DNA from 3 places in the uncultured Enterovirga sp. genome. Region 3 is predicted to be linked to each of the others. Evidence: predicted binding sites of a transcription regulator. Region 3 holds the regulator's gene; each other region holds the start of a gene.

Region 1 (3,272 bases), on a different contig from region 3:
TCGTCGACGGCTTCGTATATTTCATGGCCGGAGCCGGCCTGATCGTCGCGCTGCTCTACCTCCTGCCCGCGATCTCGGCCCTGGTCGGCGGCTTTTTCCTCGACGACGCGGCCGTGATCGTCGAGGCGACGGACTTCCCCGGCGACCCGCCCGGACAGGCGATGTCGACCGGAAGCTCGATCGGCTACGGGCTCCGCTTCGCCCTTCTAGCCCTGGTCGTGAACCTCGCCGCGCTGGCGCTGTTCTTCATCCCGGTCGTCAACATCGGCGCCTTCTTCGTCGCGAACGCCTACCTGCTCGGCCGCGAGTATTTCGAGATGGCAGCGGCCCGTTTTCGGCCGGTGCGCGATGCGGCGCGGCTCCGGCGGGAGAACCGCCTCTTGATCATGGCGGCCGGGTCGGTGCTGGCCGGCCTGATGCTGATCCCGGTCTTCAATCTGTTGACGCCGATCTTCGGCATCGCCCTGATGGTCCACGTGCACAAGCATGTGGCCGGCCGGACTGCCCTCGCCCCTCCCGCTCGTCCATGACGAGCTACGACGTCGTCATCGTGGGCGGGGGCGCGACGGGTTCGTCCGTCGCCTTTCATCTGCTGTCGGATCCGGATTTCAGCGGCCGCGTCCTGGTCGTCGAGAAGGATGCGACCTACCGGCTCGCGGCGTCGGCGCTGTCGGCCGCCTCGATCCGGCAGCAATATTCGCAGCCCGTGAATATCCGCATGTCGCTCTACGGCATCGGCTTCCTCCGCGACATCGGCCGCCATCTCGCGGTCGACGGAGAGGCACCCGCGATCGGTCTGAGCGAAGCCGGGTATCTGTATCTGGCCGGAGAAGCTCATGCGGAAGCCCTGCGGGAGAACCACGTCGCGCAGCGTCGCGAGGGCGCCGATATCAGGCTCCTCGACCGATCGGCCTTGGGCGAGCGCTTTCCGTGGCTCGCCCTCGACGGGGTCACGCTCGGAAGCTGGGGAGCGAGCGGCGAGGGATGGTTCGACGGCTGGGCATTGCTCCAGGCCTTTCGGCGGAAAGCACGGCATCTCGGCGCCGAATATCGCCAGGACGAGGTGGTTGGCCTCGAGGTAACCGGCGGCTGCGTGGTCGGTGTTCATCTTCGCGAGGGCGGTTTTGTCGCCTGCGGCGGCGGAGCCTTGGTGAATTGCGCGGGCACGAACGGGCCGAGGATCGCCGCGATGGCCGGCATTCCCCTTCCGGTTCAGGCCAAGCGCCGTTCCGTCTTCGCTTTCACGTGCCGCACGCCCCTCCAGGCAGCGCCGCTCCTGATCGACATGTCGGGCGTGTGGATGCGGCCGGAGGGGCGGCCCGGCCCCGACGGCCAGACCTACATTGCCGGTTGGTCACCTCCGCCGGAGAGCGACCCGGACTGGCGCGACGAGGATCCGGACACCCAGGCCGTCGACTGGTCCCTCTTCGAGGAGGTGGTATGGCCGGCCCTGGCTGCGCGCGTACCGGCCTTCCAGACTATCAGGCCGGGCCGGGCCTGGGCCGGGCCCTACGACATGAACCTGTTCGATCACAACGCGGTCCTCGGCCCGGCGGCCGATGTGGAGAATTTGTATCTCTGCAACGGCTTTTCGGGCCACGGCCTGCAGCAATCGCCGGCGGTCGGACGCGGCCTCGCCGAGCGCATCATCCACGGCCGATACACCACGCTCGACCTGTTCTCGCTCGGCTATGAACGGCTTGCGGCTGGCAAGCCGCTTCTCGAGCAGAATGTCATTTGAGCCTTGTCGTCGATGGGTGACTGTCACCCGCTTGTCATCTGATTGTCATCCAGCCATCGTGCCGCGGGACGCAATGAGACGAACCCGGCAAGGGTTCCGGTTCGAGAGGGAGAGTTCGCATGACAGGCCTGACTCGCAAGGCCGCGTGCCTGGCGGCCGCGCTCGCGCTGGCCACGCCGGCGATGGCGCAGACCGAGCTTCAATGGTGGCACGCCATGACGGGAGCGAATAACGACGTGATCGTGAAGCTCGCCGACGAGTTCAACGCCTCGCAGAAGGATTACCGCGTCGCCCCGAGCTACAAGGGTGGCTATGCCGATACGCTGAATGCCGGGATCGCAGCCTTCCGGGCCGGCAGCGCGCCCCACGTGCTCCAGGTCTTCGAGGTCGGCACGGCGACGATGATGTCGGCCCGCGGCGCGGTGAAGCCCGTCTACCAGCTCATGGCGGATGCCGGAGAGCCTTTCGATCCCAAGACCTACCTGCCGGCGATCACCGGCTATTACTCGACGGCCAAAGGCGAGATGCTGTCGATGCCGTTCAATTCGTCGTCGACGGTGATGTGGTACAACAAGGACGCCTTCAAGAAGGCCGGCCTCAACCCTGATCAGCCGCCGAAGACGTGGCCCGACCTGTTCGACGCGGCGAAGAAGCTGAAGGCCTCGGGCCACGCGACGTGCGGCTTCTCCAATGCCTGGGTCACCTGGGTCAATCTCGAGCAGCTCTCGGCTTGGCACAACGTGCCCCTCGCGACCAAGGCCAACGGCCTGGACGGGTTCGACACGGAGCTGAAGTTCAATACGCCGATGCATGTCCGGCACATCCAGAACCTCGTAGACCTCCAGAAGGACAAGACCTACGATTATTCCGGCCGGACCAATTCCGGCGAGGGCCGTTTCACCTCGGGCGAATGTCCGATCATGCTGACGTCCTCGGCCTTCTACGCGAATATCAAGGCCAACGCGAAGTTCGACTTTGCGGCCGCGCCGATGCCCTACTATCCCGATGTGCAGGGTGCGCCGCAGAATTCGATCATCGGCGGCGCCTCGCTCTGGGTCATGGGGGGCAAGAGCCCGGCCGAGTATAAGGGCGTCGCGAAGCTCTTCGCCTTCCTGTCGGACACCGACCGGCAAGCGCGCATCCATCAGCAGTCGGGCTACCTCCCGATCACCCGGGCGGCTTACGACAAGACGAAGGAATCGGGCTTCTACAAGCAGGCGCCCGCGATCGAGGTCCCCCTCCTCGAGCTGACCAACAAGGAGCCGACCGAGAATTCTCGCGGTCTCCGCTTCGGCAACATGGTGCAGCTGCGCGATGTCTGGGCCGAGGAGATCGAAGGCGCACTGGCCGGCCAGAAGAGCGCGAAGGAGGCGCTCGATGCGGCCGTGACGCGCGGCAACCAGATGTTGCGTCAGTTCGAGCGGTCGGTAAGCCGCTAGCCCTCGCACCGCCCTCCTGCCCGCCTCGCGAGAGGCGGGCATCCCGCTGACCCGACACGTACAGAAGCGATCACGCTGATTTTCCGTCACGA
Region 2 (3,272 bases), on a different contig from region 3:
CTCGTGATGTGGTCGTAGCCGGGCGCGATGTCTGTCGTCAGCGGCCCGAGCGTGTAGAAGGGCGCCTCGCCGCATTCGGCGAGCTGCTTCGTCATGTTCACCTTGATCTTGTGCATCGGCACGTGGCCGGGGCCCTCGATCATCACCTGGCAGCCCTTGGCCCAGGCGATCTTGGTGAGTTCGCCCAGCGTCTCGAGTTCGGCGAATTGCGCGGCGTCGTTCGCGTCCGCGATCGAGCCCGGGCGGAGCCCGTCGCCGAGCGAGAACGAGACATCATAGGCCCGCATGATGTCGCAGATCTCGTCGAACCGCTCGTAGAGGAAGCTCTCGCGATGCCCGGCGAGGCACCAGCGCGCCATGATCGAGCCGCCTCTGCTGACGATGCCGGTGGTGCGGCGCGCCGTCAGCGGCACGTGGGCGAGGCGGACGCCGGCATGGATGGTGAAATAGTCGACGCCCTGCTCGGCCTGCTCGATCAGCGTGTCCTTGAACACCTCCCAGTCGAGCTTGAGCGGGTCGCCGTCGACCTTCTCCAGCGCCTGGTAGATCGGCACCGTGCCGATCGGCACCGGCGAGTTCCGCATGATCCAGGAGCGGATGTTGTGGATGTTGCGGCCGGTGGACAGGTCCATGACCGTGTCCGCGCCCCAGCGGATCGCCCAGACGAGCTTTTCCACCTCGTCGGCCGCGGTCGAGACGACGGCCGAATTGCCGATATTGGCGTTGATCTTGACGAGGAAATTCCGGCCGATCGCCATCGGCTCGACCTCGGGGTGGTTGATATTCGCCGGTATGATGGCGCGGCCGCGCGCGATCTCGGAGCGGACGAATTCCGGCGTCACATGGGCCGGGATCTCGGCCCCGAAGGACTCGCCGTCGGCGATGATGGCCTCGGCCTCCTCGCGGGCGGCGTCGCGCGCCACGTTCTCGCGATGGGCGACGTAGCGCATCTCCTCCGTGATGAGGCCGGCGCGGGCGAATTCGTATTGCGTGACGAGTTGGCCCGTCTCGCCGCGGCGGATGACGCGCTCGGCCGGGCAGGCGGCGACGAGCTTGTCGGGGGAGATGTTGCCGTTGTCCTCCGGCTTCACCTGCCGGGGCGCGATGGCCGGGTAGCCGCGCGCGGCGATCCAGGGGTCGCGGATGCCGGGCAGGCCCTGCAGCAGGTCGATGCGCGAGTCGGTCTCGGTATAGGGGCCGGAGGGGTCGTAGACCCGGACCGGCGGCTCGAGCGGGTCGGAGAGGGTGATTTCGCGGAGCGGCACGCGGATGGCGGGATGGCCGGCAGGGGAGGCGTAGACCTTGCGGGAGCCGGTGATCGGGCCCGTCGTCACGCTCTGCGGCACGCCTTTCGGCTTCTCGACATGGATGGTCATCGCGCGTCTCCTCCTGGCCGGTCGCGGCCGTGCGGGTGCAGGAGTCGGGGCGGAAGGGCGGCGTCGCCGGTTCCCGTCCCTTCGCCGGCATGACCCGGATCAGGTTCAAGGGTCACGGGCTCACCCGTATCTCAGCCCCCTCGCGGGACCCCCCTCGGAACGACACGAAGGTGGGACGCCGTCATGCGGTTGTCAATCGAGGTCGGGCTTCCGTCGGGTGTGTCGCACGCCCGTCATGGACGGCAGCGCTTAAGGGCCACCTCGCCACCCACCACGGCCCCGACATGACCCGCTGCCTCACCGCGCTCCCCCTCATCCTCGCGCTCGCGGCGGCCTCGGCCGCTCCGGCCTTCGCCGACCAGGCCTTTCCGGCGAAGCTCTCCGGCCATGCGCTCCTGCCGGCCGACAGCTTCATCGAGGCGCCGGCGGACGCGCCGGAGGACCTGCGGAACTGGGGCAAGTTCACGACCGGCAAGCGCGTGGACGCGGTCGGCACCGTCGAGGGCACCTCCTTCGGTCGCCCGACCGGGCTGAAGATGCCGTTCCGGGGCCAGCCGCTTCAGGGCCATTCCGGCATCAAGCGCATGGCCGACGGCACCTATTGGGTGCTGACCGACAACGGCGCCGGCGCCAAGGCGAACTCGCCCGACGCCATGCTCTACCTGAACCGCTACGCGATCGATTTCGCGACCGGCAACGTCGACCGCAAGGAGACCGTGTTCCTGCGCGACCCGAACCGGAAGGTGCCGTTCCGGATCGCGAACGAGGGGACGCCGACCCGCTACCTGACCGGGTCCGATTTCGACCCGGAGAGTTTTCAGGTCGTCGGCGGCAAGATCTGGATCGGCGAGGAATTCGGGCCCTACCTGATCCGGGCCGACATGAGCGGCGCGATCGAGGCGGTGTTCGAGACCGAGGTCGACGGCAAGGTCGTGCGCTCGCCCGACCATCCCGCGGTGACGACGCCGGCCGTCCCCGGCGGCGCGGTCGAGTTCCAGGTCCGGCGCTCGAAGGGGTTCGAGGGCATGGCCTCCTCGCCCGACGGCCGCTTCCTCTACCCGCTGCTCGAAGGCCCGGTCTGGAATGCCGAGGCCAAGGACTGGGAAAAGGAGGGCGGCAAGGAATATCTCCGCATCCTCGAATTCGACGTCGCGGCCGGGAAGTACACGGGCCGGCACTGGAAATACGTGCTGGAGGCGAACGGCAACGCGATCGGCGACTTCAACATGATCGACGCGACCACCGCGCTCGTCATCGAGCGCGACAACGGCGAGGGCACGGCCGACAAGGCCTGCCCCGCGGGCCAGCGCCGGCCCGATTGCTTCCACGACCTGCCGAAGTTCAAGCGCGTCTACAAGATCGAGATGGGCGAGGCCCAGGCCGGGAAGCCGGCGCGCAAGATCGGCCATGTCGACCTGATGCGCATGGCCGACCCGGACAAGAAGGCCTGCAAGCCGCTCACCGACGGCGCGCTCGCCTTCCCGTTCTTCACCATCGAGAATGTCGAGATCGTCGATGCCGACCACATCATCGTCGGCAACGACAACAACCTGCCCTTCTCGTCGAGCCGCGAGCCGAACAAGGCGGACGACAACGAGTTCGTGCTCCTCGCCGTACCGGAGTTCCTGAAGGCGCGCTGACAGGTCAGCGCGGGCTCCTCCTCACGCCATTCCTGGCCGCGCAGCGGAACCCGGAACCCATGGAGAAGAGCGGAAGGGCAAGAAGTCCGCAGAGCGCGTGCGTGCCGTCGGTTCCGGGTTCTCGCTCCGCGAGCCCCGGAATGTGACGGTCCAGGCGGCGGCGCCTACTGCGCCGCGGCGCTGCGCTGCCTGCGGGAGCCGCTGTCGAGCGTGGCGACCGCGTCGCCACCGCCGCGCAGCCGGTATTCCGGAAGGC
Region 3 (3,272 bases):
AAAGCCGGGGTCCAGACCTCGCGGCCGGACCGGGTGCCGGCTTTCGCCGGCATGAGCGGGATACCGGGCGAGCGGCCCGGCCCAGCCTCAGGACGTAGGGAACACAGAATGTCCTCTCACATCGTCGCGTCCTTCGACGCCGACCTCGAGACCTTGCGGTCGTCCATCGCCGAGATGGGCGGCATCTGCGAGAAGATGCTGGCCGACACCATCACGGCGCTGGTGCGTCGCGACGAGCCGCTGGCCCAGCAGGTGATCGCGTCGGACGCCCGGCTCGACGTCATCCAGCGCGAGGTCGAGGAGAAGGCGATCACGACCATCGCCCGGCGTCAGCCGATGGCGATCGATCTCCGGGACGTCGTCTCGGCCATCCGGATCTCGGGCGACCTCGAGCGGATCGGCGACCTCGCCAAGAACTGCGCGAAGCGCACGCTCGCGATCTCCGACGGCTTCCAGGCCAAGAAGATCATGACCGGCGTCCAGAACATGTCGGACCTCGTCATGCAGCAGCTGACGGACGTGCTGGACGCCTATGCCCAGCGCGACCTCGAGCGCGCCCTCGACGTCTGGCAGCGCGACGGCTCGATCGATGCGCTCTACACGTCGCTGTTCAGGGAACTCCTGACCTACATGATGGAAGATCCGCGCAACATCTCGTTCTGCGCCCACCTCCTCTTCTACGGCAAGAATATCGAGCGGATCGGCGACCACACGACGAACATCGCCGAGACCGTGCATTTCCTCGTCACCGGGCAGCCGCTCTCGGGCGAGCGGCCGAAGAACGATCGTGCGAGCCAAGCCCGGGTCGACCTCGACCCGACCGGGACCTGACATGGCTGCCCGCATCCTCGTCGCCGAGGACGAGGAGCCGCTCATGCTGCTGCTCCGCTACAATCTCGAGGCGGAGGGCTACGTGGTCGACGGCGCCGCCCGGGGCGACGAGGCCGAATTGAAGATGCGGGAGGTGGTCCCGGACCTCCTCCTCCTCGACTGGATGCTGCCGGGCCTCTCCGGCATCGAGCTCTGCCGCCGCCTCCGGCAGCGCCGCGAGACGGAGCGGCTGCCGGTCATCATGCTGACCGCCCGGGGCGAGGAGACCGACCGCGTGCGCGGCCTCGCGACGGGCGCCGACGATTACATCGTGAAACCCTTCTCCGTGCCGGAACTGCTGGCCCGGGTCCGGGCCCTGCTCCGGCGGCTGAAGCCGGCCGAGATCGCCGACCTCCTCCGTCAGGGCGATGTGGAGCTCGACCGCGTGCAGCACCGCGTCAGGCGCGGCGGCCGCGACCTTCATCTGGGCCCGACCGAGTTCCGCCTGCTCGAATTCCTGATGCGGAGCCCGGGCCGCGTCTTCTCGCGCGAGCAGCTGCTGGACGGGGTCTGGGGCCGGGACACCTATATCGACGAGCGCACGGTCGACGTCCATGTCGGCCGCCTCCGCAAGGCCGTGCATCACGACGGCCTGCCGGACCCGATCCGGACCATCCGGGGGACGGGCTACTCCTTCGACGAGACCTATCGCTGACGTTCTAGGCCGTCATTCCGGACCAGGTGCAGCGCGAAGCGGCGCTCCGCGGATCCGGAACCCCTGGAAGCGCCGACCGAATGGAAGGTAGCCACGGCGTGCGGGCCACGGGTTCCGGGTTCTCGCCCGCCGGCTACGCCGGACAGGCGAGCCCCGGAATGACGGCGTGGCGACCCTTCACGCCCTGAGGCGCTTGCGCTCCGCCGCCGGCTGATAGGCGATGCGGCAATGCGCGTCGCAATAGGGCACGCCGGTGGTGGCCCGCGCGCCGCAGAAGCCGAAATCGGGACTGGACGGGTCCCCGAGCGGCCAACGGCACATGGAATCCCGAAGGTCGAGGATGGAGACGCGTTCCGACACCGGGATCATCGGCTCGGGCAGCCGCACCACGGCCGGCGCGATCTCCCGGACGGGTTCGGCCGGCGCGGGGCCGTCATTCACGCCCGTCTCGACCCCTGCGGCGACGTCGGCGAGCGGCATCGGGCTGGCCGGCGAGCGTGGCCTCGCGGGACGGGCAGCGGCCGGCTGGCCGGTCTTGCCGCGACCGGAGAGGCCGAGCCGGTGGACCTTGCCAATCACCGCGTTGCGGGTGACGCCGCCTCCGAGAAGAGCCGCGATCTGGCTCGCGCTCAGCCCCTCGCCCCAGAGCTTGCCCAGGAGCTCGACGCGCGAATCCGTCCACCCCGTCACTGCATCCGTCATGTCGCCGCCTCCTCGGTGCCCCGCCGCCGCCGGGGAGCGAATCCTTCATCCTCGCGGGCGGACGATGTCCGACAGCGCTCACATGAACGCGTTCCGTGATCAGGATGGCCGGACCAGATGCTCGCGCCCGGCTGGGTTAGGACTACCTGAACGTCTGACTCGGGCGCAAGAGTCGGGGCGAATCACCGATGCGTCATCCCCAGGCATCGCCCTGCACCGGGCGCAACGCTGTTTCTCGGGCGGCCACGGAATAGAGGGCGCGCGCGGGCGTCTCCCGTGTGATCATCCGATCGGAGGAGATGGACCATGTCGAGATTGTTGCTCGTGGCTGCCGCGGCCTGCGGCATCTTGGCGGCCGGCCCGGCCGTGCAGGCCCAGGGGATGGAGCCGGCCCGGACCGCCGACACCGCGAAGGGCAAGACCCTCGTGGATATGAAGGGCATGACCCTCTACGTGTTCGACCGGGACGCTGCCGGGAAGTCGAATTGCAACGGCGCCTGCGCAACCAACTGGCCGCCGCTCATGGCCTCTGGCAGCGACAAGCCGATGGGCGCGTGGACCATCGTCACGCGCGACGACGGCGGCAAGCAATGGGCCTACCGGGAGAAGCCGCTCTACACCTGGGTCAAGGACAGCAAGGTCGGCGACGTCACCGGAGACGGGGTCAACAGCGTCTGGCACGTCGCCCAGCCCTGATCCCGGCCTGAATGGACGAGATATCGACCCTTCTCGAGCGCCACATCCCGGCGCTCAGGCGCTACGCCTGGGCACTCGTGCGCGACCGTGAGGCGGCCGACGATCTCGTCCAGGATTGCCTGGAGCGCGCCGTCGCCCGATGGGCGCTTCGACGCCGGGAGGGCGACCTTCGGGCCTGGCTCTTCGCCATCCTGCACAACCTCTTCGTCGACAGCTTCCGGCGCCGGCGTCGGGAGGGGCTCAGGGTCGAACTCGACCATGCGGCCGACATCGCCTTGCCCGGCTCCGACCAGGAGAGCAGCACGGGCGTGCGGGACATCCTGGCGGCGCTCGACCGGCTGCCGGACGA

What was found. The regulator PhoB, encoded in region 3, activates phosphate uptake and scavenging genes when phosphate is short. The targets are predictions, from matches to a motif close to TGTCATNNANCTGTCAT.
Region 1: the regulator PhoB is predicted to act here: its motif matches at 1,774-1,790, upstream of ugpB (sn-glycerol-3-phosphate ABC transporter substrate-binding protein UgpB).
Region 2: the regulator PhoB is predicted to act here: its motif matches at 1,597-1,613, upstream of ACFE87_RS20025 (esterase-like activity of phytase family protein).

Annotation. Positions count from the first base shown of each region.
Region 1 covers NZ_CAXTAZ010000040.1:16,971-20,242, forward strand. The annotation lists gene ACFE87_RS17845 (sulfate transporter family protein) at 1-530, shown strand, start outside; gene ACFE87_RS17850 (NAD(P)/FAD-dependent oxidoreductase) at 527-1,741, shown strand; gene ugpB (sn-glycerol-3-phosphate ABC transporter substrate-binding protein UgpB) at 1,861-3,180, shown strand.
Region 2 covers NZ_CAXTAZ010000050.1:25,806-29,077, forward strand. The annotation lists gene thiC (phosphomethylpyrimidine synthase ThiC) at 1-1,376, opposite strand, end outside; TPP riboswitch at 1,436-1,541, opposite strand; gene ACFE87_RS20025 (esterase-like activity of phytase family protein) at 1,661-3,016, shown strand; gene ACFE87_RS20030 (alpha/beta hydrolase) at 3,181-3,272, opposite strand, start outside.
Region 3 covers NZ_CAXTAZ010000039.1:34,142-37,413, forward strand. The annotation lists gene phoU (phosphate signaling complex protein PhoU) at 109-831, shown strand; gene phoB (phosphate regulon transcriptional regulator PhoB) at 833-1,525, shown strand; gene ACFE87_RS17665 (GcrA family cell cycle regulator) at 1,703-2,227, opposite strand; gene ACFE87_RS17670 (hypothetical protein) at 2,534-2,923, shown strand; gene ACFE87_RS17675 (sigma-70 family RNA polymerase sigma factor) at 2,935-3,272, shown strand, end outside.